DNA from 2 places in the Arthrobacter sp. 001422645 genome. Region 1 is predicted to be linked to the other one. Evidence: riboswitches for the same ligand, from Rfam matches in the RefSeq annotation. Region 1 holds a riboswitch; the other holds the start of a gene.
What was found. A riboswitch is a leader RNA that binds a small molecule or an ion and turns the genes downstream of it on or off. The one in region 1 is predicted to bind glycine.
Positions count from the first base shown of each region.

Region 2: linked by a shared signal. The riboswitch ahead of gcvP (aminomethyl-transferring glycine dehydrogenase) and the one ahead of gcvP (aminomethyl-transferring glycine dehydrogenase) in region 1 are both predicted to bind glycine.

Region 1 is NZ_JCBANT010000020.1:48,129-60,520, reverse strand. Features, by position in the region: gene gcvH (glycine cleavage system protein GcvH) at 1-292, opposite strand, end outside; gene gcvT (glycine cleavage system aminomethyltransferase GcvT) at 854-2,002, opposite strand; gene gcvP (aminomethyl-transferring glycine dehydrogenase) at 2,015-4,903, opposite strand; glycine riboswitch at 4,943-5,060, opposite strand; glycine riboswitch at 5,062-5,160, opposite strand; gene AC6EUH_RS17020 (TetR/AcrR family transcriptional regulator) at 5,460-5,999, opposite strand; gene AC6EUH_RS17015 (MFS transporter) at 6,217-7,743, shown strand; gene AC6EUH_RS17010 (Dps family protein) at 7,818-8,297, opposite strand; gene AC6EUH_RS17005 (sigma-70 family RNA polymerase sigma factor) at 8,507-9,325, opposite strand; gene flgN (flagellar export chaperone FlgN) at 9,542-10,108, shown strand; gene AC6EUH_RS16995 (carbon storage regulator) at 10,169-10,441, opposite strand; gene AC6EUH_RS16990 (hypothetical protein) at 10,516-11,613, opposite strand; gene AC6EUH_RS16985 (flagellar biosynthesis protein FlhA) at 11,591-12,392, opposite strand, start outside.
Region 2 is NZ_JCBANT010000025.1:18,077-34,729, reverse strand. Features, by position in the region: gene gcvP (aminomethyl-transferring glycine dehydrogenase) at 1-2,679, opposite strand, end outside; glycine riboswitch at 2,734-2,840, opposite strand; glycine riboswitch at 2,842-2,939, opposite strand; gene AC6EUH_RS18090 (hypothetical protein) at 3,187-3,576, shown strand; gene AC6EUH_RS18085 (hypothetical protein) at 3,627-3,935, opposite strand; tRNA gene AC6EUH_RS18080 (tRNA-Leu) at 4,377-4,458, opposite strand; gene AC6EUH_RS18075 (ANTAR domain-containing response regulator) at 4,664-5,269, shown strand; gene AC6EUH_RS18070 (DUF202 domain-containing protein) at 5,335-5,718, opposite strand; gene AC6EUH_RS18065 (YidH family protein) at 5,718-6,086, opposite strand; gene AC6EUH_RS18060 (DUF302 domain-containing protein) at 6,234-6,641, shown strand; gene pyk (pyruvate kinase) at 6,759-8,258, opposite strand; gene AC6EUH_RS18050 (glutamate synthase subunit beta) at 8,334-9,791, opposite strand; gene gltB (glutamate synthase large subunit) at 9,784-14,394, opposite strand; gene lgt (prolipoprotein diacylglyceryl transferase) at 14,658-15,956, opposite strand; gene trpA (tryptophan synthase subunit alpha) at 15,961-16,653, opposite strand, start outside.

The DNA of each region.
Region 1 (12,392 bases):
CGTACGGATCGCTGTTGATCAGGGAGGGGTCGTCGACGACGGCGGGGTTGGTTTCGGTGACCTCGCCCGTGACGGGGGCGTACAGGTCCGAGACGGACTTGGTCGACTCGACTTCGCCGCAGGTCTCCCCCGCGGTCACCGTGGCGCCCACCTCGGGCAGGTCCACGTAGACGATGTCGCCCAGGGCGTCCGTGGCCACGGCGGAGATGCCGATGGAAACAACGTTTCCGGCCTCCCGCGCAACCCACTCGTGCTCGTCGGAGTACTGCAGTTCAGGGGCAACTCTTGCCATGTTTTTTCCTAAGTCTCGGAGTGGTCTTGGTGCTAAATCTATTGTGGCTGGGTTACGGACTGGCCGTGGCTGGGTTACGCGGCGGGGTTCGCCATCCTCCGCGTGCTCGCTCGTACACCCCACCGTCCCCCTAACCTCGCAAGCTCGGTCAGGGAACCCGGACGATGGGGCACTCGCTTAGACGCACGCTTCCGGATGCCGCGCCCCCGCCGCTAGCAGCCAGTTCAGTTCCGGGAGCCAACAGTGTCTGACTGGCCCCAGTTCCGGAAAGGAACCGTGGCCGTTCGTATTCTTCTAGGGCCGACCCTCGGGAGGCGGTTCAGCTCCCAGCACTTTTGGCTTTCAAAGGCGCCGGTTCCCGTTGGTCCTGTTGTGGTTCTTTGTCTTCAAGGTGAGTTGCACCCGAGGTGAGCAGGGCCCCTTCGGGCCCGACATCCGGCAGCATGCGTCTAAGGGAGCGTCACGTCCGCCCAGCGGGCGTCTTCGCGACCGAGCATGCAGAGGATGTCGGACCCGACGGGCTAACGCAACCATAGTCACGCAGCCCCGGGACCAGCCGGGCTACTTTTGGCGCTTGTAGAAAGGCAGTGCCACAACTTCGAACGGCTCTGCCTTGCCGCGGAGGTCGATGTCCAGGGCGGTACCGGGTTCGGTGAAGTCGACGTCGACGTAGGCCATCGCGACCGGGTAGCCGAGGCTCGGGCTGGGCTGGCCGGAGGTGACTTCGCCGACGACGTTGCCGTCCTTGAGGACCGGGTAGTGACCGCGGCCGGCCCGGCGTCCGAGGCCCTTGAGGCCGACGAGCTTGCGGCCCGTGGTGGATCCGGCGCCGGCTTCCTTCTTGGCGGCCAGGGCGGTCTTGCCGACGAAGTCGCCTTCCTTGGACAGCGCGACGATCGGGCCCAGCCCGGCGGCGAACGGGTCGCCTTCGAGGGAGAGTTCGTTGCCGTAGAGCGGCATCCCCGCCTCGAGGCGGAGCGAGTCGCGGGACGCCAGCCCGGCGGGCGTCAGCTCGCCGTCCTCGGCGATCGTGACGAGCGCCTGCCACAGAGCGGCGGCGTCGCCGTTGGACACGAAGATCTCGAAGCCGTCCTCGCCGGTGTAGCCGGTGCGGGCCAGCAGGAGTTCCTGGCTGGTGCCGCCGAACATCAACGGAACCTCCACCGCAGCGTAGTACTTCAGCCCGGTGACGAGCTCGTGCTGCGCGGCGGGAACCAGGCGCAGCAGGATTTCCTGGGCTTTGGGACCCTGCACGGCGATCAGCGAGATCTCGGCGGAGGCGTCCTGGACGGTGACCTGGAAGCCTTCAGCCCGCTCGGCCAGGGCCGCGGCCACGACCTTGGCGTTGCCCGCGTTGGGAACCACGAGGAACTTATCAGTGTTGTCGGCCCCCGCCGGGCGCCGGTAGGTGATGAGGTCGTCGATGATGCCGCCGTCCTCGTTGCAGATCAGCGAGTACTTGGCCTTGCCGATCGCCATCGCGGAGATCTTGCCGACCAAGGCGTAGTCCAGGAACGCCGCGGCGTCCGGGCCGGTGACCCAGACTTCGCCCATGTGGGAGAGGTCGAAGAGGCCCGCGGACTTGCGGACGGCGTGGTGTTCGGCGAGTTCGGAGCTGTACTTGAGCGGCATCTGCCAGCCGCCGAAGTCCGTGAAGGAGGCGCCGAGCTTCTTGTGCTCTTCGTAAAGGGCCGTGTAGTTCTCAGTCATCGGTGGCTGTCCTTAGCTGTCAGAGGCGGAGTCGTCGGAGTGGTCTTCGAAGGCTTCGAGTGGAGGGCACGAGCAGATCAGGTTGCGGTCGCCGGCGGCGCCATCGATCCTGCCGACCGGCGGGAAGTACTTGTCCTGCTTGAGCGTGTGGACCGGGAAAACGGCCTGTTCACGCGGGTATTTCCGGGTCCAGTCGGTGCTGATGACAGCAGCGGCGGTGTGCGGGGAGTTGCGCAGCGGGCTGTGCTCCACGGCGAAGTCGCCGTGGGCCACCTGGTCGATCTCGGCACGGATGGAGATCATCGCCGTGATGAACCGGTCGATCTCGCCGAGGTCCTCGGATTCGGTGGGCTCGACCATCAGCGTGCCGGCCACCGGGAACGCGAGGGTGGGGGCGTGGAAGCCGTAGTCGATCAAGCGCTTGGCCACGTCCTCGGCGGTGACGCCGGTCTTGGCCGTGAGCTCGCGCAGGTCCAGGATGCACTCGTGGGCCACGAGTCCGCCCTCGCCGGTGTAGAGCACCGGGAAGAAGTCGTTCAGGCGGGAGGCGATGTAGTTGGCCGCGAGCAGGGCGGACTTCGTGGCCTCGGTCAGGCCCTGGCCGCCCATGAGCTTCACGTACGCCCAGGAGATCGGCAGCACACCGGCGGAGCCGTAGCGGGAGGCGGAGATCGGCGTGCCGCTTTCGCCGTTGGCCGGATCCGCGGCGTTGCCGGGCATAAACGGTGCCAGGTGCGCCTTGGCCGCGACCGGGCCGACGCCGGGGCCGCCGCCGCCGTGCGGAATGCAGAAGGTCTTGTGCAGGTTCAGGTGCGAGACGTCGCCGCCGAACAGGCCCGGCTGGGCCAGCCCGACGAGCGCGTTGAGGTTGGCGCCGTCGATGTAGACCTGGCCGCCGGCGGCGTGGATGGCGTCGCAGACTTCACGGACGTCGGCGTCGTACACACCATGGGTGGACGGGTAGGTGATCATGATGCAGGACAGGGCGTCCCGGTGCTGCTCGATCTTGGCGGTGAGGTCCGCGTGGTCGATCGTGCCGTCCGACGCGGTGGCGACGACGACCACCTTCATGCCGGCGAGCACGGCGGAGGCCGCGTTGGTGCCGTGCGCGGAGGCCGGGATGAGGCAGATGTTGCGCTGCTCGTCACCGCGGGAGTGGTGGTAGCCGCGGATGGCCAGCAGGCCGGCGAGCTCGCCCTGGGATCCGGCGTTGGGCTGGATGGACACCTGGTCGTAGCCGGTGATCTCGGTCAGCTGCGCTTCGAGGTCCGTGATCAGTTCACGCCAGCCGGCGGTCTGGGACTCGGGGGCGAAGGGGTGGATGGAGGCGAACTCCGGCCAGGAGATGGCTTCCATCTCGGCCGTGGCGTTCAGCTTCATGGTGCAGGAGCCCAGCGGGATCATGGTGCGGTCCAGGGCGAGGTCGCGGTCGGAAAGGCGGCGGATGTAGCGCAGCAGCTGGGTCTCGGAGCGGTGGGTGTTGAAGACCGGGTGCTGGAGGTAGTCGGAGGTGCGCTCGACGGCGGCATCCAGGGCAAAGCCTTCTACTGAGTCAGCCACCGTCGCCCCGAAGGCGGCGACGACGTCGGCGACGATGGCCGCCGTCGCGGCTTCATCGGTGGAGATGCCGACGGTGTCCGCGTCGATGCCGCGCAGGTTGATGCCCTTCGCCTCGGCGGCGGCGACGATGTCCGCTGCCTTGCCGGGGACCGAGACCGTGACGGTGTCGAAGAAGGAGGTGTGCAGCACGTCCAGGCCGGCGGCCTTGAGCGAGGCCGCGATGGTCCGGGCGTGTCCGTGGGTGGTCTCGGCGATTGCCTTGAGGCCGTCCGGGCCGTGGTAAACGGCGTAGAAGGAGGAGACGATGGCCAGCAGCGCCTGCGCGGTGCAGATGTTGGACGTGGCCTTCTCGCGGCGGATGTGCTGCTCGCGGGTCTGCAGGGCCAGGCGGTAGGCCGGAACGCCGGCGTTGTCCTTGGACACGCCCACCAGGCGGCCGGGCATGGACCGCTCGAGGCCCTTCTGGACCGCCATGTACGCGGCGTGCGGGCCGCCGAAGAACAGCGGGACGCCGAAGCGCTGGGCGGAGCCGACGGCGATGTCGGCGCCCTGCTCGCCCGGGGACGTGATGAGGGTCAGGGAGAGGAGGTCCGCCGCGACGGTGACGAGGGCGCCGCGTTCCTTGGCCTCGGCGATCACGGCGGTGTGGTCGAACACGCGGCCGGAGACGCCGGGCTGCTGCAGGACGACGCCGTTGATGACGCCGTCGGGCAGTCCCTTGGAGAGGTCAGCGACCTCCACCTCGAAGCCGAGGGCCTCGGCGCGGCCCTTGACGATCGCAATGGTCTGCGGCAGGCAGTCGGCGTCGAGGACGGTCTTGCCGTCGTGCGCGGACTTATTCTTGTTGGCCCGGCGCATCATCAGCACGGCCTCGGCCACGGCGGTGGCTTCGTCCAGCAGTGAGGCGTTGGCGATCGGAAGGCCGACGAGGTCCTGGACCATGGTCTGGAAGTTCAGCAGCGCCTCGAGCCGGCCCTGGGAGATTTCCGGCTGGTACGGGGTGTAGGCCGTGTACCAGGCCGGGGCTTCGAGGATGTTCCGGCGGATGACGGCCGGAGTGACGGTGTCGTAGTAGCCCTGGCCGATCATCTGGACGGCGGTCTTGTTCATCGCGGCCAGCTGGCGCAGCTCAGCCAGGACCTCGACTTCGCTGAGCGCCGCGCCCAGCGCCAGCGGGGAGTCCTGCCGGATGTCCTTGGGAACGGCGGTGTCCACGAGGGCGTCGACGGTGTCGTAGCCGACAGCCTTCAGCATGGCGTCGACGTCGGACTGACGGCGTGCGCCGATGTGCCGGTCAACGAAGGACGTGGAGGCTGAGGTAACAGTCACAAGGAACTCCATAACTAAGGCGGCGCAGGGTACGCCACATTGATTCGGGTTCCTCCCCGCTCTGTATTGGACCTGAGAGTTTCCGCGTAGCCGTGCTCTCGCATGGCTCCGCTTGCACCGTCGGTGAGCACAGCAAGTCAAAAGACATGCCTGCTACTTTCCAGAGTTGCCTTGCCGCGGCGGTACATGGGCCTGAGAGATTCCTGGGGAGGGTTTGCTCCTACGGCGCCTGCTTGTACCTACAAGCAGAACTCTCCCGCCGCAGATCAAAGGCATATTAACTTGGCGTGACAACAGTCACAGCTCTCATTGTCCTACGCCCGGCCCGCGTCCGCAAACCAACGAACCGGGGCCGCGCGAGCGTTACGCGCCGGAGCCGCCGTCGGCCCACGACAGACGCTCCCGCACATCCGGCTGAAGTTTCCCAAACGCTCCGACGCATTCGACTGAAGTTCCCAAACTCTCCCCCGCCAGACGTGCGGGAGCGTTCCGCGTTGACCCGCCAGACGTGCGGGAGCGTCATGTGTTGACCCGCCAGACGTGCGGGAGCGTCATGTATTGAGCCGACTCAGCCGCGGAGCCGCCCCAGGGCGGTGAGGAGACTTTCGACGTCGGCGCCGACCTCCGGATCCGGCCCGCCCGGCCCGCGCGCCAGCATGGCATTGAAGTACAGCCCGTCCCCCATATAGAGGACCGGCTTGGCCATGGCGGGACCGACGTCGGCCGCCAGCAGTTCCAGCCAGGACGCCTGGACGGCGGCCATCCGCCGCAGGGTTTCCTGGTGGGCCACTTCGGCGAGCCGGGTGGCGGCGACAAAGACCCGGTCCAGCGGCGTGTCCGCCCAGACCGAGGACTTGATGAAGAACGCCGCGGCGCCTTCCGGTGCGGCTGCCATGGCAGCGAGGTCCTCGGCCAGCAGCCGGTCCAGCCGTTCCAGCAGGACCGAGATCATCGCTTCTTTGTTGGGGAAGTGGTAGAGCAGCCCGCCCTTGGAGACCCCGGCCAGCCGGGCCACGGCATCCAGGGTCGCGGCCCGCTCACCCTCTTCAATCAGCAGGGACTCGAACGCGTCAAGGACGGCTTCGCGGGCGACGGGTTTTCTGGCCATGCGTCCCATCATGCCCCGTGGCGGAAGTGTTTCTTAACGCCGGGTTTCCTAACTGTACCGTCCAGACGGTACAGTTAAGCTCATGAGCAACACTTCCATCACCCGCAACAGCACCGGCACGGTTGTCACCAACGCGGCCGGAAAAACGCCCACCGGGGCAACATCCGGCCAGGCACCGCGCGCGCCGTGGCGTGACTGGCTGGCGCTGGCGCTGCTGATGTTCCCGGTGCTGCTCGTGGCCGTCGACAACACCGCCCTGACCTTTGCCCTGCCGGCGATCGCGCGCAGCCTCGACGCCACCGGTGTGGAGCTGCTCTGGATTGTCGACGCCTATCCGCTGGTCCTCGCCGGCCTGCTCGTGGCAATGGGCAGCCTCGGCGACAGGATTGGCCGCCGCCGGCTGCTTTTCATCGGCAGTACAGGCTTCGCCGCCGTCTCGGCGGCCACCGCGTTCGCCCCGAGCGCCGAATGGCTGATTGCCGGACGCGCCGGGCTGGGCTTCTTCGGCGCCATGCTGATGCCCTCCACGCTGTCCCTGATCCGCAACATCTTCCCCGAGCCCAACCGGCGCCGGCTGGCCGTGGCCATCTGGGCCGCAGGCTTCTCCGGCGGCGCCGCCCTGGGCCCGATTTTCGGCGGCTGGCTGGTGGAGAACTTCTGGTGGGGCGCCGTCCTGCTCGTGGCCGCGCCGATCATCCTCCCGCTGCTGATCCTCGGTCCGGCCCTGATTCCGGAATCCCGCGACCCGAACCCGGGACGGGTGGACGTGCCCAGCATCATCCTGTCCCTGCTGGTGATGGTGCCGGTCGTCTACGGCATCAAGATCCTGGCCACCCACGGACCGGCCGCGGAACCGCTGGCCGCCATCTGCTTTGGCCTGCTGATGGGCTATGTCTTCATCCGGCGCCAGCGGCACCTCTTGCCGGCAGGTCCGGCAGTAGCAGCCCCGGCACAAGGCGCCGCCGGGGCACGGACCCGCCCCGCTCCCCTGCTGGATATCAGCCTTTTCGGCAACCCGGTCTTCAGCACCGCCATCATCGCCAACGTGCTGGCATTGTTCTCCTTCAACGGCTTCATCCTGTTCCTCGCCCAGCACCTGCAGCTGCTTGAGGGGCAATCGCCCTCGGAATCAGGCGTCGCCATGATCCCCGCCCTCATCGCCACTGTGGCGGCCGGGCTGCTGGTGGTGCCGCTGGTGAAGAAGGTCCGCCCCGGTTTTGTGGTGGCCGGCGGGCTGCTCCTGAGCGCAGCCGGCTACTTCGTGGTGGCCTTCGGCGATCACGGCAACGGCCCGGCGTTGCTGCTGGCGGCCCTGCTGGTGCTGTGCCTCGGCGTCGGCGCCGCGGAAACCATCTCCAACGACCTGATCCTCGGCGCCGCTCCCGCGGAGAAATCCGGTGCCGCGGCCGCGATCTCGGAGACCGGCTATGAAATCGGCTCCCTGCTTGGCACCGCCATCCTGGGCTCCATCCTGACGGCCTCCTACCAAGGCAACCTCCGGCTTCCCGCCGGCGCCGCCGAGGCTGCCCCCGCGGAGGCCTCCGCGCAGGCCGGCGAGACACTCGCAGGCGCCGTGGAGCTGGCCCAGGGACTGCCGGGACCGCTGGCCGACGCGGTGATGACGGCCGCCCGGGCCGCCTTTGACTCGGGTGTCCACATCACGGCGGCCATCGCGCTCGTCCTGATGGCGGGAGCGTCAGTCCTCGCCGCCGTCGTCCTCCGCAAGGTGCCGACGGCCCGGTAGCCCCGAGGGGTTAAACGCCAAAGCGCCCGACGCCGGTGGGAACCGGCGCCGGGCGCTGACGTTGCCGTCGGACGTTACTTGCTGTCCGCCGTGGTGACGCTGGTGTTGGCCCGCATCGTCTCGGCGTTGACCAGCCAGGCGTACTGCTCGAACTTGGCGATGAATTCGTGCAGCAGGTCCGCCGTCGTGGGGTCTTCCTCGTCCACGGCGTCGTGAACCTTGCGCATGGTACCGACGGCGGCCTCGAGGGCTGCGACGATCCGCTCGATGGCGTCCTTGGTGTTGATCAAACCGGCCGGGAACTCAGCGAGCGAGGTGGACTTGGACACCGTGGAGCTCCGGCCGTCCGGGAGGGCGTGAAGGGCGCGCATGCGCTCCGCCAGGTCATCCGCGAAAGCGCGGGCCGAGTCGATGATCTCGTCCAGCTGCAGGTGGAGGTCCCGGAAATTCGTCCCGACGATGTTCCAGTGCGCCTGCTTGCCCTGAACGTGAAGTTCGATCAGGTCCACGAGCACTGCCTGCAGGTTCGTCGTGAGCGTTGGTGTTGCTTTCATGCGTCCTCCTGAGTAGTTCCGGTACCGTCGCGCCGCGTTGCGGTTGAACCGATGCTGGTGAGTCCACTGCTGGTTCGTCCGGTACCGCCAGATCCGATGCTACCGACGCTACCCCAGTGCCGGGAGGGACCGCGACGCTCCGCCGATAATTTCTCGGTCAGCTTACTAAGTCGGCTTACTACTTGCCGGGGGGTGCGTCCGGGAACCGTTTAGACGGCCTCGTTGAGCACCGGCCCCTGCGGGAAGATGGCCCGCGTGAAGCCGCCCGTGGTGGTCTCTGCCAGCTGGGCGAGGTAGTCATTACGGCGCTTGGGGGTGATCCGGGACTGCGGCTCAAAACCCTGCCCGGGATCGTCCGAGTAGTGCGCGGTGAGGCCGTCACGCATGAGCCGGATGGCCTCGGCGCGCTGCTGGGAAACGGCGGCGTGGGTGGATCCAAGTTCCGCTGCCAGATCCTTGACGGTCCTGTCGCCGAAGTAGATCTCCTCGACGACGTAACGCATCCGCTCCGGGAGGGACTTAACCGCCGCGCGGAGGTACTGAAGCCGCTCGTCCGCGAGTACGGAATGTTCGGGGGTCAGGGTCTCCGCGGCCAGCGTGTCGACCACGGCTTCATCCAGTGGCGTCAGGGTCCGGGAGGCGTCCGCGAGGGCTGCCTCGACGACGCTCTGCTGCACACCCAGGGCTGCGGCGATCTCGTCGACGCTGGGGGTGCGTCCGAGGGCAGCGGCGAGGGTTTCCTGGACCGACATGGTTTCTTTGATCCGGCGCCGCGCCGAGCGGGTGGCCCAGTCGCTGGCGCGCATCTCGTCCGCGAACGCGCCCAGGATCCGCCGGCGCGCGAAGGCACCGAACGGCACGCCGAGGTCCGGGTCGAAGGAGTCCGCCGAGGTGATCAGGGCAATGGCGCCCGCAGACGCCAGGTCATCGCGGGAAAGGTGTGACGCCTTTGAGCACAAGTCTGAGACGAGGTAGCCCACCAGCGGAAGATGCTGTGTGACCATCTCGTTGCGTTCCACGCGATTCAATAGAGTGTCCCCCCATGAGACAGGATCCGGCAGCCTTAAACGAGCGGGAGCCGCACCCGAAATGGGCCCCGTGCTCCCCCCATGGAAGTCGGTGTTAAAAACCCGGGCGCAGCACCCAAGTCGAAACCTATCACCTGATCCGCGCTCTGCGTGTAACCTCAGGGAAAAGCTTGGCTGAAAATGCGGTAAGGCTTCTCGGCCGGGGCGGCAAGGGGAATGGGGCCCATGGGTGCAGGTGATCTTTCGGCAGCTCTCTGGCAGGAGCGCCGTCAGTTGGAATTGCTCTTATTCAGACTGGAGACGCAGCGGCTCCATGTCCTGGCCGGCAACGTCCAGTGGTTGAGCTTCACGGCCTCCGAAGTGGAGAGCGTCCTTGATCGCCTGCGCTTTGAGGCTTTGGCCCGGGGTGTCGAGTCGGCCGCGGTGGCGGCCGAGTGGGGTTTGCCCGCCCAGGCAACCCTGAACGAGCTCGCCGCGGGGGCACCGCCTGGCGCCTGGGCCGAGGTCCTGCAGGATCATCTGGACGGCCTGCGCGCGTTGCTCCGGCAGCTCAACGATGCCGCTCTCGCCAACGAGGACACGCTGCGCAACCTGAGCCGGCCGGTCGCGTCCGGCGCGGCCGCCGGAACGCGCAACGGCGACGCCGCTGCCACCCTGCCCGCGGACACTGCGGGGACTCTTGACCAGCTGACGACGGCGGGAAACATTGAGCGCGCCCTAGCGCTGGTCCGCCGGACGGCCCAGCCCCTTCTGGAGCAGTTTCTGGGCGGCAACCGCGGCTGACTGCGACTGTCTGTGCGTGACGCGTCTGCGTGTGCCCGTTCGGGGGTTAAGCGCCGGCGCTTAGTCCGCGGAGCGGGCCGGCTTCGGGGCCGGGGCCGGGGGCAGGAGCCCGCGCAGCGCGTCCTCCGCGTCCTGCCCGGCCTCTGCTCCGGCTTCAGCCGCCGCCAGGTTCGCCGCGGCAATCGCCTCGATGACCTCGCGGCGCTGGATCGGAACCCCGCGGGGGGCCTCAATGCCTATCCGAACACCGTCGCCGCGGCCTTCCAGAACCGTGATGACGATCCCGTCGCCGATCATGATCTGTTCGCCCGGCTTGCGTGTAAGTACCAGCATCCTCTCAATCTACCCTTCGCTGCGCGGAGCCGGTGACGAATCCTGCCGCTCGCAGTTGGTTCGTGCCTCGCATCTTAGATCCTGACCGAGCGGGCCTGGCCGGAGTCGATCCAGCCCACCGGCAGTCCCAGCGTGTTGACGGTTTCCGGGGTGGCGGTGTCGGCCGCCCCCACGACTGCGACGGCGGCGATGTCCAGTTGCGCGGCGAGCACACCCACCCAGCGCGCGGAGTCCTCCTGCTTGCGCCCGGCGTCGACCACCACCCACAGCTGGTCGGCGGACAGCGCGGCGACGGACTGGAGCCTCGCGAGGGCGTCGCGGGCCTTCCCCAGGCCGAAGGCCACGAGGACGGTCTGGTCCGTCATGACGGCGTGGGCGCGGGCCGCCGTCGCGGCCTGGCGTCCGTCCACGTGCAGATGGCCGTAGGCGGACAACTTCCCGGCTGTGCGCACGTCGGCGCCGCCGACTGCGGTGGACATGGCCAGGGCGGTGTCCAGGGCGTCGTCATCCAGCCCGATGAGCACCACCAGATCGCCGGTACCGCTCAGCGGCACAGGCACGGACTCCCGCAACCGGACCGCCGGAGCCACCGGTGCAGCAGGAGCCTCCGGCGTGGCCGGTGCAACGGCCGGCGCCGCTGCCGCCGTCGCCGACGGCGACGGCGACGGCGACGGCGACGGCGACGGTGCAGCGCCAGCGGCCGCGGCAGATGCAGAGGCGCCGGCCTTCGCTTCCGCGGCAGGGGTGCCGGCCGGGCCACGCAGCCCGTCGCCGAGCTGCTGGAGCAGTTCGGCGAAGTCCGGGGACTCCGTGGAAAGTCCGGAGTTACCGGGCCGGTGCAGGCTCAATTCGGTGGCGTCGGCTTCCTCCAGCAGGGCCGCGATCGCGGCGCCCTGCAATTCGTGGGTGGGCGCCGGCCCCGCGGGCGGATCGCCGGGACGGTCGGTCCCGGCCAGGATGTCGGGTTCGGGAACCACCTCACCGGTGACCACCTCATGTCCCGTGACCACCTCGATGATCGCCTCGTAGCGGTCGCCTGCGAAAAGTCCCGCGATCCCGGGGCTGATGACGCGCTCCGCGGAGACGATGCGGGCGGCGGGGCCGTGCTGCTGTTCCGCCTTGCGGCGGATCTCCTCTAGCGAGGCGCCTTTAAGCCGAAAGCGGTTCTGCATGGCGAACGACTCCTACTGTTTCGATCCGGACGTTGGCTGAAGTGACTTCGCGGTAGGACAGTACCGGCACCGAGCCGGGCTGCGCTCCCACGAGTCTGCGGATTGCGGGGCGGAGCGCCGGCGCGCAGACCAGCACGGCCGGGCGGTTGGCCGCGGCCGCGGAGTCGACGGCGGAACGCACCGAGCGGAGCACAGTGTCCAGCCGGTCCTGGCCCATCACGATCTGGCTGCCGCCCTCGGCGGGGCGCATGTCCTCGAGCATGTGCTGCTCCAGGACCGGGTCGATCATGATCACGTTCAGCACCGCGCCGTCCATGAATTTGGCCGTCAGCGCCGGGCCCAGGGCCTGCCGCGCGGATTCGACCAGTGATTCCGGGTCGGTGGAGACCTTGGCGCGGAGCGTAAGCGCCTCGTAGATCCTGGCGAGGTCGTTGATGGGCACCTGCTCGTCCAGCAGGCCCTGGAGCACGCGCTGCAGCTCGGCGAGGGACAGCAGCGCGGGCGTGAGTTCGTCGACGGCGGAGGGGCTCTGTTTGCGGACGCCCTCGGTGAGAACCCGGACGTCCTCGCGGGACAGCAGGCGTGCGGCGTTGGCCGTGACGATCGAGGACAGGTGGGTGACCAGGACGGAGACGCGGTCGATCACGGTGGCGCCGGTCATCTCAGCGTTGTGGCGCATTTCCGCCGGGATCCATTTCCCGGCCAGGCCGAACACGGGTTCGATCATCGCGATACCGGGGAGCGAGTCGAGGCTGTCGCCCAGGGCCAGCATCTGGCCG
Region 2 (16,653 bases), on a different contig from region 1:
CGCGGTGTGGGGTGCGTTGCGTAGCGGGCTGTCCTCGACGGTGAAGTCACCGGTGGCTACTTGGTCGATCTCGGCGCGGATGGTGATCATCGCGTCGATGAAACGGTCGATCTCCGCCAGGTCCTCGGACTCGGTGGGCTCCACCATTAGCGTCCCTGCCACCGGAAACGCCAAGGTGGGGGCGTGGAAGCCGAAGTCGATCAGGCGCTTGGCCACGTCTTCCGCGGTCACGCCGGTCTTGGCCGTCAGTTCGCGCAGGTCCAGGATGCACTCGTGCGCCACGAGGCCACCTTCGCCGGTATAGAGGATGGGGAAGTACTCGTTGAGACGGGCGGCAACGTAATTAGCTGCCAGAAGCGCGGACCTGGTGGCCTCGGTCAGGCCTTCGGCGCCCATGAGCTTCACGTACGCCCAGGAGATCGGGAGGACGCCTGCGGAGCCGAAGTTAGAGGCCGAGATTGCCACACCGTGACCCTCTTCGTGCACTGCCTTGTTCGCGTCCCCTGGCATGAAAGGTGCCAGGTGGGCCTTGGCCGCGACCGGGCCGACGCCTGGCCCGCCGCCGCCGTGCGGGATGCAGAAGGTCTTGTGCAGGTTCAGGTGCGAGACGTCGCCGCCGAACTTACCCGGCTGCGCCAGGCCCACGAGGGCGTTGAGGTTGGCGCCGTCCACGTACACCTGGCCGCCGGCAGCGTGCACTGCCTCGCAGATTTCTGTAACGTCAGCGTCGTACACACCGTGGGTAGACGGGTAGGTGATCATGATCGCCGACAGACCGTCTTTGTGCAGCTCGATCTTGGCGTTCAGGTCAGCGTGGTCGATGGTGCCGTCCGGAGCGGTGGCCACCACAACAACCTTCATCCCGGCCAGGACAGCGGACGCGGCGTTGGTGCCGTGCGCGGAGGCCGGAATCAGGCAGACGTTGCGCTGGGCATCACCGCGGGAGCGGTGGTAGCCGCGGATGGCCAACAGGCCCGCGAGCTCGCCCTGGGAACCGGCATTCGGCTGCAGGGAGACCTGGTCATAGCCGGTGATCTCGGCAAGGTCAGCTTCCAGCCCGTTGATCAGTTCGCGCCACCCGACGGTCTGGGATTCCGGGGCGAACGGGTGAATGGAGGCGAACTCCGGCCAGGAGATCGCTTCCATCTCCGCTGTGGCATTCAGCTTCATGGTGCACGAACCCAGAGGGATCATGGTGCGGTCCAGCGCGAGGTCCCGGTCGCTCAGCCTGCGGATATAGCGCAACAGCTGGGTCTCCGAACGGTGCGTGTTGAACACTGGGTGCTGCAGGTACTCGGAGGTGCGAAGCACCGGTTCGGGCAGTTCAAAGCCCTTCGCTTCAGCGACCGGACCGGCACCGAAGGCGACGGCAATGGCGGAGAGGACCTCCGTCGTCGTGGTTTCATCAGCGGAGACGCCGATGGTATCCGCGTCGATCCGGCGCAGGTTGATCCCACGTGCCTCTGCGGCAGCGATGACCTTGCCAGCCTTGCCGGGGACGCGGACCGTGACGGTGTCGAAGAACGTCTCGGTGACCAGTTCGCGGCCTGCGATCTTCAGCGTGGTGGCCAGGCTGCGGGCGTTGTTGTGGACGCGCTCGGCAATGGCCTTCAGACCGTCCGGGCCGTGGTAAACGGCGTAGAAGGAGGACACGATCGCCAGCAGCGCCTGCGCGGTGCAGATGTTGGACGTGGCCTTCTCGCGGCGGATGTGCTGCTCGCGGGTCTGCAGGGCCAGGCGATACGCCGGGACTCCGGCGATGTCCTTGGAGACACCGACCAGGCGGCCGGGCATGGACCGCTCGAGGCCCTTCTGGACCGCCATGTAAGCGGCATGCGGGCCGCCGAAGAACAACGGGACGCCGAAACGCTGGGTGGAGCCGACGGCGATGTCGGCGCCCTGCTCGCCGGGCGGGGTGATGAGGGTCAGCGCGAGCAGGTCAGCGGCGACGGTGACGAGGGCGCCGCGTTCCTTGGCCTCGGCAATCACGGCGGTGTGGTCGAACACGCGGCCAGAGACGCCGGGCTGCTGCAGGACCACGCCGTTGATGACGCCCTCAGGCAGTCCCTTGGAGAGGTCAGCGACCTCCACCTCGAAGCCAAGGGCTTCGGCGCGGCCCTTGACGATCGCGACGGTCTGCGGCAGGCAGTCGGCGTCGAGGACGGTCTTGCCGTCGTGGGCCGTCTTGTTTTTGTTGGCGCGGCGCATCATCAGCACGGCCTCGGCGACGGCGGTGGCTTCGTCCAGAAGCGACGCGTTGGCGATCGGCAGGCCGACGAGGTCCTGGACCATGGTCTGGAAGTTCAGCAGCGCCTCGAGCCGGCCCTGGGAGATCTCCGGCTGGTACGGGGTGTACGCCGTGTACCAGGCGGGGGCTTCGAGGATATTGCGGCGGATCACGGCCGGGGTGACGGTGTCGTAGTAGCCCTGCCCAATCATCTGGACCGCGGTCTTGTTCTTCGCGGCCAGCCGGCGGAGCTCGGCAAGGACCTCGACCTCGCTGAGGGCGTCCTTGAGGGCCAGCGGCTTGGCCTGACGGATGGAATCAGGGACGGCGACGTCCACGAGGCCGTCAACGCTGTCATAGCCCACGGCCTTGAGCATGGCGTCAATATCGGCCTGGCGCCGCGCACCAATATGCCGATCGGCAAAGGTTAAAGGGGACGACTGGATGGTCATGAAGGAACTCCATAATTCAGGTGGCGCATTGGGTGCGCCACATTGATTTGGGTTCCTCCCCGCTCTGTATTGGACCTGAGAGTTTCCGCGCCCCCTGCTGTTAGCAGGGTGACCCTTGCACCGTCGGTGAGTCCGAATATCCGGACTGCTTTCCAGAGTTGCCTTGCCGCGGCGGTACGTGGGCCTGAGAGATTCCTGGGGAGGATTTGCTCCTACGGCGCCTGCAGAACGTACCGGCAGGACTCTCCCGCCGCAGATCATAAGCACATGTCACTTGGTTGGTGACACGCCTCACACTTTAGCCTCTGCTCGGACAGGGACGCAAGAACCGACTCCGAATGTGTCTTTTGCCGAGCTGCGGTGAACCGCCACTAGGGAATTGCTGGCCACGTCAGAGAAATGGCATCGCCTCCCGCACCCTCGCCAGCCGCTGGAAGCACCTCGTGGATCCACCGGGCGCCCTGGCATTCACCGCCATGGGCCTTCAGCCCGTGGATTCATTCGGCGGTGCCCAACGCCAACAAGATCGCGCCCGCAGCGGAGATGGGCAGGATCGACGTGCTGCTCTCGCTGGACGACGAAGAGCGTAAAGACATCCGGCGCCAGATTCTCGGGAAGACACCCGTTGACCCGGATCACATTGTCGTCTCGCGGGCCGCGGCCGTGCAACTGCGAAAAAATCTCGCCACACAGCTCATCTTGCTGCCCGTGCTGCCGCTCATATTCATTCCCCAGGTCATACGCGGAGCCGGGTTCCTCTCCTGGCTCATGGCGGCTGGCGTGGCTATCTTGGTGATTGGGCTGATGCACGTTGTCCGGGACTTCCAGCGGGCTGGCAGGTTCCTTGACCGCACGGCAGAGCCGGGCGCCCCGGGCGCAAAGGGACCACCGGAGTGACCCGTTCGAGGATCCCTTCACCGGACGCTACTGAGCCGCCACGAGCACGTTCACGAGTCGCGAACGCCAGCATCGAGCCCACTCACCAGCGCACTACGCAGCCGACTGACCGCGTGCGACGAGGCCCCGTTACCGACATCCTGGAACGACCCCATGCCGCCTTGGTACAAGGTAAGAGCATTCCGCGTTGCTTCATGCAGATCGCGCGGGTCTGAGATACCGATGAACTGTTCGTCGAGCCAGTCGGCAACTTCTATTCGCTGCTTGTCCTGTTCTGCGCGGGCCACAGCACGTAGCTCTGCGGCTGCGGCGATTATCTCGTCTCGGAAAACTTCCACGTTGTGCTGATTGCGACTCATTCACAAATCCCATGTAGTTGCCAAGCCCTCACGCACAGCGACGGACCCTGGACCCACCGCCCGTAAGCCGGTCCCCCACCGCAACACCTTCCGGGCACTCCCCGCTGCGAGAATTCCGATACAGATACTGAAAACCCGGATTCGCGCATATCCCGCCCGCAAAACTGTCCCGCTCGGTTTGGAGAATCGCGACAGTTCCAAGTTTCCCAGGAGTTCCGGCTGTCCACAGGGACGACCTTCAGGGTCTGATCGCACCTCTCAGCAGGTCATGCAGTTCCGAGCGCTCCCGGCCATGAAGGAGTGAGCAGCAACACCGCTGTCTAAGCCAAGAGAAGGAGCCGCCAGACCAGCCGCCACTAACAAAAATGGGCCCGTAGGGGCCCACAAAAGGAGATTTGTACACATTCAGAGGACCACAAGCCCCTGAACAGGGAAAACACGTGCCCGAGGTGGGACTCGAACCCACACACCTTTCGATACCGCATTTTGAGTGCGGCGCGTCTGCCAATTCCGCCACTCGGGCGCGGACTACACCGGTGTAACAATCACTCAACCACAGTGCTGTGAGCAACGCGATCGCTTCCGGTGCGCGAAATTACTCTACATGCAGATAGGCTGAATTCCAGAATCGCGCCAGTGACGCCGCATCGAACCAGTCCGGTCCAAGTACACCAGCGGGCGGAACCTAAGATGGTTTAGTTCCCGCCGTACCTTTCCAAGGAGTTCCCGTGTCAGAACAGACGGAGTCAAACCCCACGACCACGCCGGCGCGCCGCGTGGTTGTCGCCGAGGACGAGACCCTCATCCGGCTCGACATCATCGAGATCCTGCGGGGCGAGGGCTACGACGTCGTCGGCGAAGCGGACAACGGCGAAAAAGCCGTTCAGCTCGCCGAAGAACTGAAGCCGGACCTGGTCCTGATGGACGTCAAGATGCCCGTTATGGACGGCATTTCCGCTGCCGAGAAGATCGTCAAGGCCCGGATCGCCCCGGTGGTCCTGCTGACCGCCTTCAGCCAGAAGGAACTCGTCGAGCGCGCCCGCGACGCCGGTGCCATGGCCTATGTGGTCAAGCCGTTCACGCCTGCCGACCTGATTCCGGCGCTGGAAATCGCGCTGTCCCGCCACGAGGAAATCAAGGCCCTCGAAAGTGAAGTGACCGACCTCCAGGAGCAGTTCGCCACCCGCAAGCTCGTGGAACGCGCCAAGAGCCTCCTCACCACCAAGATGGGCCTGACGGAGCCGGAGGCATTCCGCTGGATCCAGAAGACCTCCATGGACCGCCGCCTCAGCATGCGCGAGGTTGCCGAGACCATCATCAACCAGGTCAACTAAGACGCTTCTCCCCCGGGTCCGGGAAGCCGCTCACCCGCGGCCTCCCGGACCCGGCAATTTAAGCGCTAATGCGGTATCCGCTGGCCAAGTTGCACTGCGGCAGCCAGCGCCATAATTCCGCCGGCCACTGTGGCCACGGCCATTACGGCAGGCACCGCTCCCCCGCTGAGGGCGACCCTGTCGCTGTCGGACGTGGTGAGGATTGTGTGAATCCTGCGGTACCGCCGCTGCGTGACAATGAGCGCCACGAGTGACACGGCAGCGCCCAGCGCGGCCGGAGCGAGTGCCCACAAACCCAGGAGCTCCGGCAGGATGCGGAGCGCCGCGAGGGATCCGACGGCGACCGCCAGCGCCGTCCGGCGCCAGGCTAGAGCGGTCCGTTCCGGCTGCAGGCCCGCGTCGAACGGCCGGTGACTCCGGCCGGGTGCGTTCTCAGGACCGCCGGTCATCAGGCGAGGACAACCGCGAAGACCACCAGGATCCCAGCCACGGAAACGGCAGCCCCAATCGGGGACGCCAAGCGGGCGGCCGGCAGCGGCCTGTCGAGGCGCAGTGCACGCTCGATCTGCATCCACCCGAACCACGCCTGCACGGGCGCGGCAATTCCGGCGACGATGAGGACTACGGACGCCGAAAGGCGCAGCCCGTCCTGCAGGTTCAGCCCCAGCGCCTCCAAAGCAACGCCGCTGGCAATCAGCGCCAGGGAGGTCCGTATCCAGGCTAGGTATGTGCGTTCATTGGCGAGGCTGAACCGGGCGTCCGGATCTGATCCCTGGGAATACAAGGCTGCCGGAAATCGTCTCGTTGCGTTAGTCATGGCACTTTCAGGTCGAAGGGGGAACCACCGGGCCGCTCATGCCTATTCACGCAGGATCACCCGGGGACCCTTCGAGCATTGCAGATACCACCCAGGGTCGTCAAACACCCCCGGGGGTATACAATGGGGTATCGAAAGGAGCTCCGCATGAGCTACACCCACACCGTGACTCTTCCCCTTGACTGGCAGGAGGCAGTGCAGCGGACCCGCGACGCCCTGGCCGATCAAGGCTTCGGCATTCTGTCCGAAATCAACGTTCGCGCTACCTTCGAGGCCAAGCTCGGCGCTGACGCGGCTGCCGCTGTCGGCGACTACGTCATCCTCGGTGCCTGCAACCCGGCGCTGGCCAGCCGCGCCCTCGCTGCCGATCCCGAAATCGGCGCCCTGTTGCCCTGCAACGTTGTGGTCCGCCGAGGAACGAGCGACGTCGTGACGACCATCAGTGCCATTGATCCTCAGACGATGGTCCAGCTCAGCAACAGCGCTGCTGTCCAGGACGTCGCCAATGATGCGGACACCCGGCTGCGGAAAGCCCTTGCCAGCCTCACCGGTTAAGGGGCAGTGGCGGGCACTGGGCCCCAGCTGTAAGCGACCAAGCAACACAAAAAAGGAGAGGGTCCCCGCCGCGTAAACCGCGTGGCGGGGACCCTCCCTTTCGTCTGAGCTGCGGAACTAGATCTTGGTGTTCCGCTTCTTCTTTTCCGGCCAGGGGCCGAGCTTATCCTTGGCGACCTCGGAGTCGCCCGTGCTGCCCGCGTCGGCCAGGTCGCCCACCTTGTGGACCTTCAGCATGTTCGTGGAACCGGCCTTTCCGGGAGGCGAGCCGGCCGCGATGACCACCATATCGCCGTCCTCGGCCAGGTCCAGGCTCAGCAGGCTGCGGTCCACCTGGGCGGTCATCTCGTCGGTGTGGCCCACCATGGGAACCAGAACCGGCTGGATGCCCCAGGTCAGCGCGAGCTGGTTCCAGACGTGCTCCACCGGGGTGAAGGCGAACACGGGCCGGACCGGGCGCAGCCGCGAGAGGCGCCGGGCGGAGTCACCGGACTGGGTGAAGGTACAGATGTACTTCGCATCCAGCTGGTCGGCGATTTCGACGGCGGCACGGGTGATGGCGCCGCCGCGGGTCTTGGGCTTGGTGCCCAGCGGAGGGACGCGTTCCAGGCCGTGGACCTCGGTGGACTCGATAATCCGGGCCATGGTCTTGACGGTCTCGATCGGGAACTTGCCCACGCTGGTCTCGCCCGAGAGCATCACTGCGTCGGCGCCGTCGAGCACGGCGTTGGCACAGTCGGAGGCCTCGGCGCGGGTGGGGCGCGGGTTGTCGATCATGGATTCCAGCACCTGCGTGGCCACGATGACCGGCTTCGCCCAGCGGCGGGCCAGTTCAACGGCGCGCTTCTGGACGATCGGGACTTCCTCGAGGGGAAGTTCCACGCCGAGGTCGCCACGGGCCACCATGATGGCGTCGAAGGCATCGATGATCTCGGGGAGCTGCTCCACGGCCTGCGGCTTCTCGATCTTGGCGATCACCGGCACGCGGCGGCCTTCTTCGTCCATAATCTCGTGGACGCGCTTGATGTCCGAGGCATCCCGGACGAAGGAGAGGGCCACCATGTCCACGCCGCGGCGCATGGCCCAGCGGAGGTCGTCCTCGTCCTTTTCGCTCAGCGCCGGAACGTTGACGGCAACACCGGGCAGGTTGATGCCCTTGTTGTTCGACACGTAGCCGCCCACGATCACCTGCGCGACCACCTTGACGTCGTCGACGTCGATGGCCCTCAGCGCCACCTTGCCGTCGTCAATCAGGAGAGCATCGCCCGGGTTGACGTCTTCGGTGAGGCTCTTGAGCGTCGTGGAGCAGATGTCCTTGGTGCCCGGGACGTCCTCGGTGGTGATGGTGAAGGTGTCGCCGACGGCGAGGAGGTGCGGTCCGTCCACGAACCGGCCGAGGCGGATCTTGGGGCCCTGGAGGTCGGCCATCACGGCGACGGCCTTGCCGAGCTGACCGGCTGCCTTGCGGACGTTCTCGTAGGTGGTGTCGTGCACGGAGTAGTCGCCGTGGCTCATGTTCATGCGTGCCACGTCGACGCCGGCTTCCAGCACCGCGAGAGTGTTCTCGAAGCTTGCGATTGCCGGTCCGAACGTGGCTACGATTTTAGCGCGTCTCATATACCTACCCTAGTAGTCGATTGCATTGATGAAGTTATTGGCGGAATGTAACAGCGCCGGGCCGGAGGGACGCGCCTAGAGAACGGCCATGGCCCGGTCGGTCGGCGCCACGGGAGCCGGGAGGATGGTGCTGCCCATCAGGAACTTGTCCACCGCGGCGGCGCAGGCGCGTCCCTCGGCGATGGCCCAGACGATGAGCGACTGGCCGCGGCCGGCGTCTCCGGCGACGAAGATGCCTTCCGTGTTGGTCATGTAGTAGCCGTCCCGGGCCACGTTGCCGCGGCCGTCGAATTCGGCGCTGACCTGCTCGGTGATCCCCGCCCGCTCCGGGCCGGTGAAGCCCAGGGACAGGAACACCAGGTCGGCGGGGATGATCCGCTCGGTGCCGGCCTTCGGGAGGCGTTTGCCGTCGACGAATTCGGTTTCGGCCACCTTCACGCCGGTCAGTTTGCCGTTCTCGCCGACGAACTCCACGGTGGAGGCGAGGTAGGTGCGTTCGCCTCCTTCCTCGTGGGCGCTGGCAACTTCGAACAGGGTGGGGAACGTCGGCCACGGCTGGTGGCCGGCACGCTCCGCGGGCGGCTGTTTGCCGATCGCCAGGGTGGTGACCGAGGCGGCCTGGTGGCGGTGAGCGGTGCCGAGGCAGTCCGCGCCGGTGTCGCCGCCGCCGAGGATGACAACGTGCTTTCCGGCAGCGTTGATCTGCTTCTCCACCGTCTCCCCCGCCACCACCCGGTTGGCCGGGACGAGGTAGTCCATCGCGAAGTGCACACCTTCGAGCTCGCGGCCAGGGATCGGCAGGTCACGCGGGACGGTGGCGCCGGTGGCAACCACCACGGCGTCGTACCGGCGGCGCAGCTGCTCCCAGGTCACGTCCGTGCCGACGGCGACGCCGGTCCGGAAGCGGGTGCCCTCGGCCTTCATCTGCTCCAGGCGGCGGTCCACCTGTTCCTTTTCCATCTTGAAATCGGGGATGCCGTAGCGCAGGAGCCCGCCGATCTTGTCGTCGCGCTCGTAGACGGCGACGGTGTGCCCCACCCGGGTCAGCTGCTGCGCGACGGCGAGTCCGGCCGGGCCGGAGCCGACGACGGCGACCGTCTTGCCGGTGAGGCGTGCCGGCGGCAGCGGGTTGACCCAGCCGTTTTCGAAGGCCTGGTCCACGATCGAGACCTCGACCTGTTTGATGGTCACGGCGGGCTGGTTGATGCCCAGCACACACGACGCCTCGCAGGGCGCCGGGCAGAGGCGCCCGGTGAATTCGGGGAAGTTGTTGGTGGCGTGCAGCCGTTCCATCGCTTCCTCGCCCTTGTCCCGCCAGACGAGGTCATTCCATTCCGGAATGAGGTTGCCCAGCGGGCAGCCCTGGTGGCAGAACGGCACACCGCAGTCCATGCAGCGGCCGGCCTGGGACTTGAGGACGCCCTTCTCCTGGGCCTCATAGACTTCCTTCCAGTCCATGATGCGGACCGGAACGGGACGGCGGGGCTGGGTTTCGCGCTGACGTACTTTCAGAAATCCGCGTGGATCAGCCACCGGTCACCTCCAGGATTCGAGACCAAACTTCTTCGCCGTCGGGGTCAAGGCCCTCTTCGATGGCGTCAAGACGGGTTTGCAGGACGGCCGCGTAGTCGCGCGGCAGCACCTTGGTGATGCGGGCTGCGGTGTCGTCGAAGTTCTCCAGCAGCCGTGCCGCAAGCAGCGATTCGGTCTCCTCGGAGTGCTTCACCAGCAGTCCATGGACAATGTCACGGTCCTCGGCGTCGAGTTCGCGCAGCTGCAGCTCACCGGTTTCGAGGGCCTGCTTGTTGACCCGTTCGGTCTGCAGGTCCAGCACGTAGGCTGTGCCGCCGGACATGCCGGCACCGAAGTTACGGCCGGTGCGCCCGATGATGAGGGTCTGTCCGCCGGTCATGTACTCGCAGCCGTGGTCGCCGATTCCTTCGACCACCGCCGTCGCTCCGGAGTTGCGGACCAGGAAGCGTTCGCCGACCTGGCCGCGCAGGAACATCTCGCCGCTGGTGGCGCCGTAGCCGATCACGTTTCCGGCGATGACGTTGCGTTCGGCCGGGAAGACGTTGGTGCGGTCCGGCCGCACGATGATGCGGCCGCCGGAGAGACCCTTGCCGACGTAGTCGTTGGAGTCTCCGAACATCCGCAGCGTGATGCCGGCCGGCAGGAACGCACCGAGCGACTGGCCGGCGGTGCCGGTCAGCGTGATGTCGATGGTGTCCGTCGCCAGCACGTCGGTGCTGAAGGTCTTGGTGACCACATGGCCCAGCATGGTGCCGACGGAGCGGTCCGTGTTGATGACGTCGACGGCGATCTTGACCGGTGTGCGGTCGCTCAGGGCTTCCGCGGCCATCACCATGAGGCGCTGGTCGAAGTGCTTGTCCAGCTCGTGGTTCTGGCCGGTGAGGTTGCGCAGCGGGGCGTCGTCGTCGAACTCGAGCCCGTGCAGGATCGGGTCCAGGTCCAGCCCTTCGGCCTTCCAGTGGTTGATCGCCTCGCGGGTGTCGAGCATTTCGGCGTGGCCGATCGCTTCCTCGATGCTCCGGAAGCCCAGCTCGGCCAGGATTTCGCGGACTTCCTCGGCGAGGAATTCGAAGAAGTTGACCACGAATTCCGGCTTGCCGTTGAACCGGGAGCGCAGCTCGGGGTTCTGTGTCGCGACGCCCACCGGGCACGTGTCCAGGTGGCAGACGCGCATCATGATGCACCCGGAGACCACCAGCGGTGCGGTGGCGAAGCCGAACTCCTCGCCGCCCAGCAGCGCGGCGATCACGACGTCGCGGCCGGTCTTCAGCTGGCCGTCCACCTGCACCACCACGCGGTCGCGCAGGCCGTTGAGCATGAGCGTCTGCTGCGTCTCGGCGAGGCCCAGCTCCCACGGCACACCGGCGTGTTTGAGCGAGTTCAGCGGCGAGGCGCCGGTACCGCCGTCGTGCCCCGAAACGAGGACGACGTCGGCCTTGGCCTTCGTGACGCCGGCCGCCACGGTGCCGATCCCGACCTCGGAGACGAGCTTGACGTGCACGCGGGCCGACGGGTTGGCGCGCTTGGCGTCATAGATCAGCTGGGCGAGGTCCTCGATCGAGTAGATATCGTGGTGCGGCGGCGGGGAGATGAGTCCGACGCCGGGCGTCGAGTGCCGTGTCCGGGCCACCCAGGGGTAGACCTTCTGCGCCATCAGCTGGCCGCCCTCGCCGGGCTTGGCACCCTGCGCCATCTTGATCTGGATGTCGTCGGCGTTGGTCAGGTACAGGCTGGTCACGCCGAAACGGCCGGACGCGATCTGCTTGACCGCGGAGCGGCGCTCGGGATCGAGCAGCCGGTCCACGTCCTCGCCGCCTTCACCGGTGTTGGACTTGCCGCCCAGCCGGTTCATGGCGATCGCCAGGGTCTCGTGCGCCTCCTGGGAGATGGAGCCGTAGCTCATCGCCCCGGTGGAGAACCGCTTGACGATGCTGGAGACGGACTCCACTTCCTCGAGCGGGACCGCGGGGCGCAGCCCGGCCTTGAACTTCAGGAGCCCGCGCAGGGTCATGAGGTTCTCGGACTGGTCATCCACGCCGCGGGTGTACGCCTTGAAGATGTCGTACCGGCGCTCCCGCGTGGCGTGCTGCAGCCGGAACACGGTCTCCGGGTTGAACAGGTGCGGCTCGCCGTCGCGGCGCCACTGGTACTCGCCACCGCCCAGCAGCGGCTGGTGGGGCACTTCAATGCCGTTCTCGGGGTACGCCATCCGGTGCCGCGCCGCGACCTCGGCCGCGATGACGTCGAGGCCGACGCCGCCGAGCTGGGAGTGTGTGCCGGAGAAGTATTCGTCCACGAGGTCCTGACCGAGACCCAGCGCTTCGAAGGTCTGCGCGCCCGTATAGGAGGCCACGGTGGAGATGCCCATCTTGGACATGATCTTCAGGACACCCTTGCCGAGGCCCTTGATCAGGTTGTAGACACCGTCCTGCGGGGTGACGCCGACGACGTCGCCGGTGGAGATCAGCTGCTCCACCGATTCCATGGCCAGGTACGGGTTTACGGCGGATGCGCCGTAGCCGATCAGGACGGCCACGTGGTGCGTCTCGCGGACGTCGCCGGCCTCGACCACGAGTGCGGTCTTGGTGCGGTTGGCGCTGCGCAGCAGGTGGTGGTGCACGGCGCTGACGAGCAGCAGGGACGGGATCGGCGCCCACTGGGCGTTCGAGTCACGGTCCGAAAGCACGACATACTGCACGCCGCGGTTGATGGCGCCGGACACCTGCTCGCAGATTTCGGTGAGCCGGGCACGCAGGGCGTTCTCGCCGCCCTCGGGACGGTAGAGGCCGCGGACCTTCATGGCGACCTTGTCGCCGTCGGCGTTTTCGATGTTCGCGATCTTGGCGAGCTGGTCGTTGTTGATCACGGGGAACGGCAGGGAAACCTGCGGCTGGCGGACCTGCTTGGTGTCCAGCAGGTTGCCGTTGGGGCCGATTGCGCAAGTCAGCGACGTCACGAGCTCTTCGCGGATGGCGTCCAGCGGCGGGTTGGTGACCTGCGCGAAGGACTGCACGAAGTAGTCGAAGAGCAGCCTGGGGCGCTTGGAAAGCACGGCCACGGGGGTGTCGGAGCCCATGGCGCCGAGCGGTTCGGCGCCGGTGCGGGCCATCGGGCCGAGCAGGATCTTCAGTTCCTCGGTGGTGTAGCCGAAGGTGCGCTGGCGGATGTTGACCGAGGCGGCGGTGTGGACCACGTGCTCGCGCTCGGGGAGGTCCTTGAGGTCGATCAGGTTTTCCTTGAGCCATTCCGCCCAGGGGTTCGCGGCGGCGACCTCGGCCTTGACCTCGGCGTCGTCGATGATCCGGCCGGCGTCGGTGTCCACGAGGAACATCTTGCCGGGTGAAACACGGCCCTTCTTGACCACCTTGGACGGTTCGACGTCGATCACGCCGACCTCGGACGCGAAGATGATCAGGCCGTCCTCGGTGATCCAGTACCGGCCGGGGCGCAGGCCGTTGCGGTCCAGGGTGGCGCCGACCAGGTTGCCGTCGGTGAATGAAACGGCGGCGGGGCCGTCCCAAGGTTCCATGAGCAGCGAATGGTACTCGTAGAAGGCGCGGCGGGCGGGATCCATTGTGGCGTGGTTTTCCCAGGCCTCGGGGATCATCATCATGATCGAATGCGTGATCGGCCGGCCCGACAGCCAGAGCAGTTCCGCGACCTCGTCGAAGGAGGCCGAGTCGGAGGCGCCGGGCGTGCAGATGGGGTACAGCTCTTCCGGCGAGTCCCCCAGCAACGGGTTGGCGAGCTGCGACTGGCGGGCGCGCATCCAGTTGCGGTTGCCCTTGACCGTGTTGATTTCGCCGTTGTGCGCGATGGTGCGGAACGGCTGGGCCAGCGGCCAGGACGGGAAGGTGTTGGTGGAGAAGCGCGAGTGAACGATCGCGAGCTTGGTCTTGAAGCGCTTGTCGGAGAGGTCCGGGTAGAACGGCTCGAGCTGGGCGGTGGTCAGCATGCCCTTGTAGACGATGGTCCGGGAGGAGAGCGACGGGAAGTACACGCCGAACTTGTTCTGGGCGCGCTTCCGGATGCGCCACGCGCGGGCGTCGAGTTCGTTCCGCTCCAGCACTTCCCCGGTGCTGGAGGCGAGGAACGGCTGCGAGAAGTACGGCATGCAGGCCCGGGCCATCGCCCCGACAAGATCAGCCACGATCGGCACTTCGCGCCAGCCGAGGACGGTCAGGCCCTCGTCGGCGGCGAGCCCTTCGATCCCGGCCTTTGCGGCATCGGATTCGCGCTTCTCGGACGGGAGGAACGCCGTGCCCGCGACGAACTGCCCGGGGGCGGGGAGTTCGAAGTCGGTGACGGCGCGGAAGAATTCGTCCGGGATCTGCATGAGCAGCCCGGCGCCGTCGCCGGTTCCTTCATCGGCGCCCACGGCACCGCGGTGCTCAAGGTTGCGAAGGGCGGTCAGGGCGGCGTCAACGATGTCGTAACCCGGCTCCCCCCGCAACGTGGCGATGATGGCGAGGCCGCAGGCGTCCTTTTCCTGCTCGGGGTTGTAGAGCCCGGCGGCTTCGGGAAGCGCCGCGAAGCGCTTGAAGGGCGACGTGGCGGCCTGTTGCGGCTCGGACCAACTGGGGCTGTGCAGGGTTTGGGTCATGGGAGACGTCCTTCCTCCTGATCGTGCGTATGGGAGGGACAACATTGGCCCGCATCGGTGCGCCGGTGTGACGGGCACAACAAAGTGTTTTTCTTATTCGAATTGTAGGTCAGCGCCGCCTCCTGCACTAACAGTTACGCGGTCACCGGCCCGGGCTTGCGCGAACAGCAACTGTCTGCTGTCCGCCGCCTGCCTGCTGCCACGACGCTGTGGAAACGGGCTCTGCGAGGGGTGACTCCGCGGCCCGGTTTGCCGGCGCTGAGCTACTTGATGCCCTCAGCGTCCGGCGCGGTTCCGTGTACCTGGTGGCCGGGTGTTCCGGCCACCGGTGCTCCTGTGGCGGGCTGGGTGCCGCCGGTGGATTCCTTTGACGCTACTGCCGAGGCGGAAGCGCGGCCGGGACCGCTTTGGTTATCAGGGAGATTATCACGCGATTCACTATCTGAGACAGCAGAATCCGAATGGCGGACACTCACGCCGCCGGCAGGAACTTTGGCCGGCTCCCCGTCCACGTCCGGCTTTTCGTCCGCATCGCCGTCGGCGTCCTTGTCAGCGGCGCTGTCGGCGTTCTTGCCACCGGCAGCGTCGGCCGCGTCGTTGACAGCGTCGGCGTCGGCCGGGTCGTTGTCAGCGGCGGTGCCGGTTGGCTCCGCCCCGGACGGTTCGCGGCCCGGCAGGTACACGGTGTCGGGTTCGGTGCGCTTGCGCAGGCCCAGGATGATGAACGCGGCCAGCGCGCCCAGGAGGACGAAGATGCTGGTCCACACGTTGAGCCTGGTGGTGATGCCGAAGAGGTTGATCTGCTCGGCGTCATCGATCCGCATCGCCTCGATCCAGACCCGGCCCAGCGTGTAATAGATGGCGTAGAGGCAGAACAGGCGGCCGCGGCGGAATCGGAACTTGCGGTCCAGCAGGAGCAGGATTCCCACACCGGCGAGGTTCCAGAGGGATTCGTAGAGGAACGTCGGGTGGAACAGCGTTTCCGCGGCCATGCCGGGCGGGAAGTTCGGGTTGTCGGCATCGATCTGCAGTCCCCAGGGGAGGGTGGTGGGGCCGCCGAAGAGCTCCTGGTTGAAGTAGTTGCCCCAGCGGCCGATTGCCTGGGCCAGCAGCAGTCCGGGCGCCGCGGCGTCGAGGAAGGCGCTGAGCTTGACGCCCGCCCTGCGGCAGCCGATCCAGGCACCGACGGCGCCCAGCAGCACGGCGCCCCAGATGCCCAGTCCGCCGCGCTGGAGCTGCGGGATCAGGGACAGGTCCCCGGTGCCGTCGAAGCCGGGGCCGAAGTACGCATCCGGTGAGGACACCACGTGGTAGAGCCGGCCGCCGATGATGCCGAAGGGGATGGCCCAGATGGCGATGTCCCAGACACTCCCCTCCGGGGCGCCGCGCTTGGCCCAGCGGACGGAGGTGAGCCACAGTCCGGCGATGATGCCAAGCAGGATGCACAGGGCGTAAGCGTGGATGCGCAGTGACCCCCATGGCAGCGGAATGTCGAATCCGGACCAGTCCGGGCTCGGAATGCTCGCGGGAATCATCGCTGCCGCGTGGAGGACTGACTGCATGTGCTTAAGCTTCTTCCTTGGTAAGGCCGGTGCTGAGGTCTTTCGTCAAGGACGCTACCGCATCCACGCCGCCGTCGCCGATGGCCACGACGAGCGCGGTCCCGACAATCACGCCATCCGCGTAGGCGGCGATCTCGCGGACCTGGTCCGCGTTGGACACGCCGAGCCCGACACATACGCGTTCGGCGCCTGCTGCGTGCGCGGCGGCCACTACGTCCTTGGCCGCCGAGCTGACCGACGCGCGGGCGCCGGTGACGCCCATAATCGAGACAGCGTAGACAAAGCCGCGGCTCGCCTCAACGGTGCGCTTCATGCGCTCCGGCGAGGACGACGGCGCCACGAGGAACACCCGGTCCAGGCCGTACTTGTCCGAGGCCGCCATCCATTCGGAGGCTTCGTCGGGGATCAGGTCGGGGGTGATGAGCCCGGCTCCCCCTGCGTCGGCCAGCTGGCGGGAAAATTCGTCCACGCCCATCCGGACGACGGGGTTCCAGTAGGTCATGACCAGCACGGCAGCGTCGGTTTTGCTGGTGATGCCGCGGACGACGTCGAAGACCTGCTTGACGTGGAAGCCCGCAGCAAGTGCTTCGGTGGTGGCCGCCTGGATGACGTGGCCGTCCATGACCGGGTCGGAGTACGGGATGCCGATCTCGATCAGGTCGGCGCCGTTCTCCGCGAGGGCGATGCCGGCCGCGAT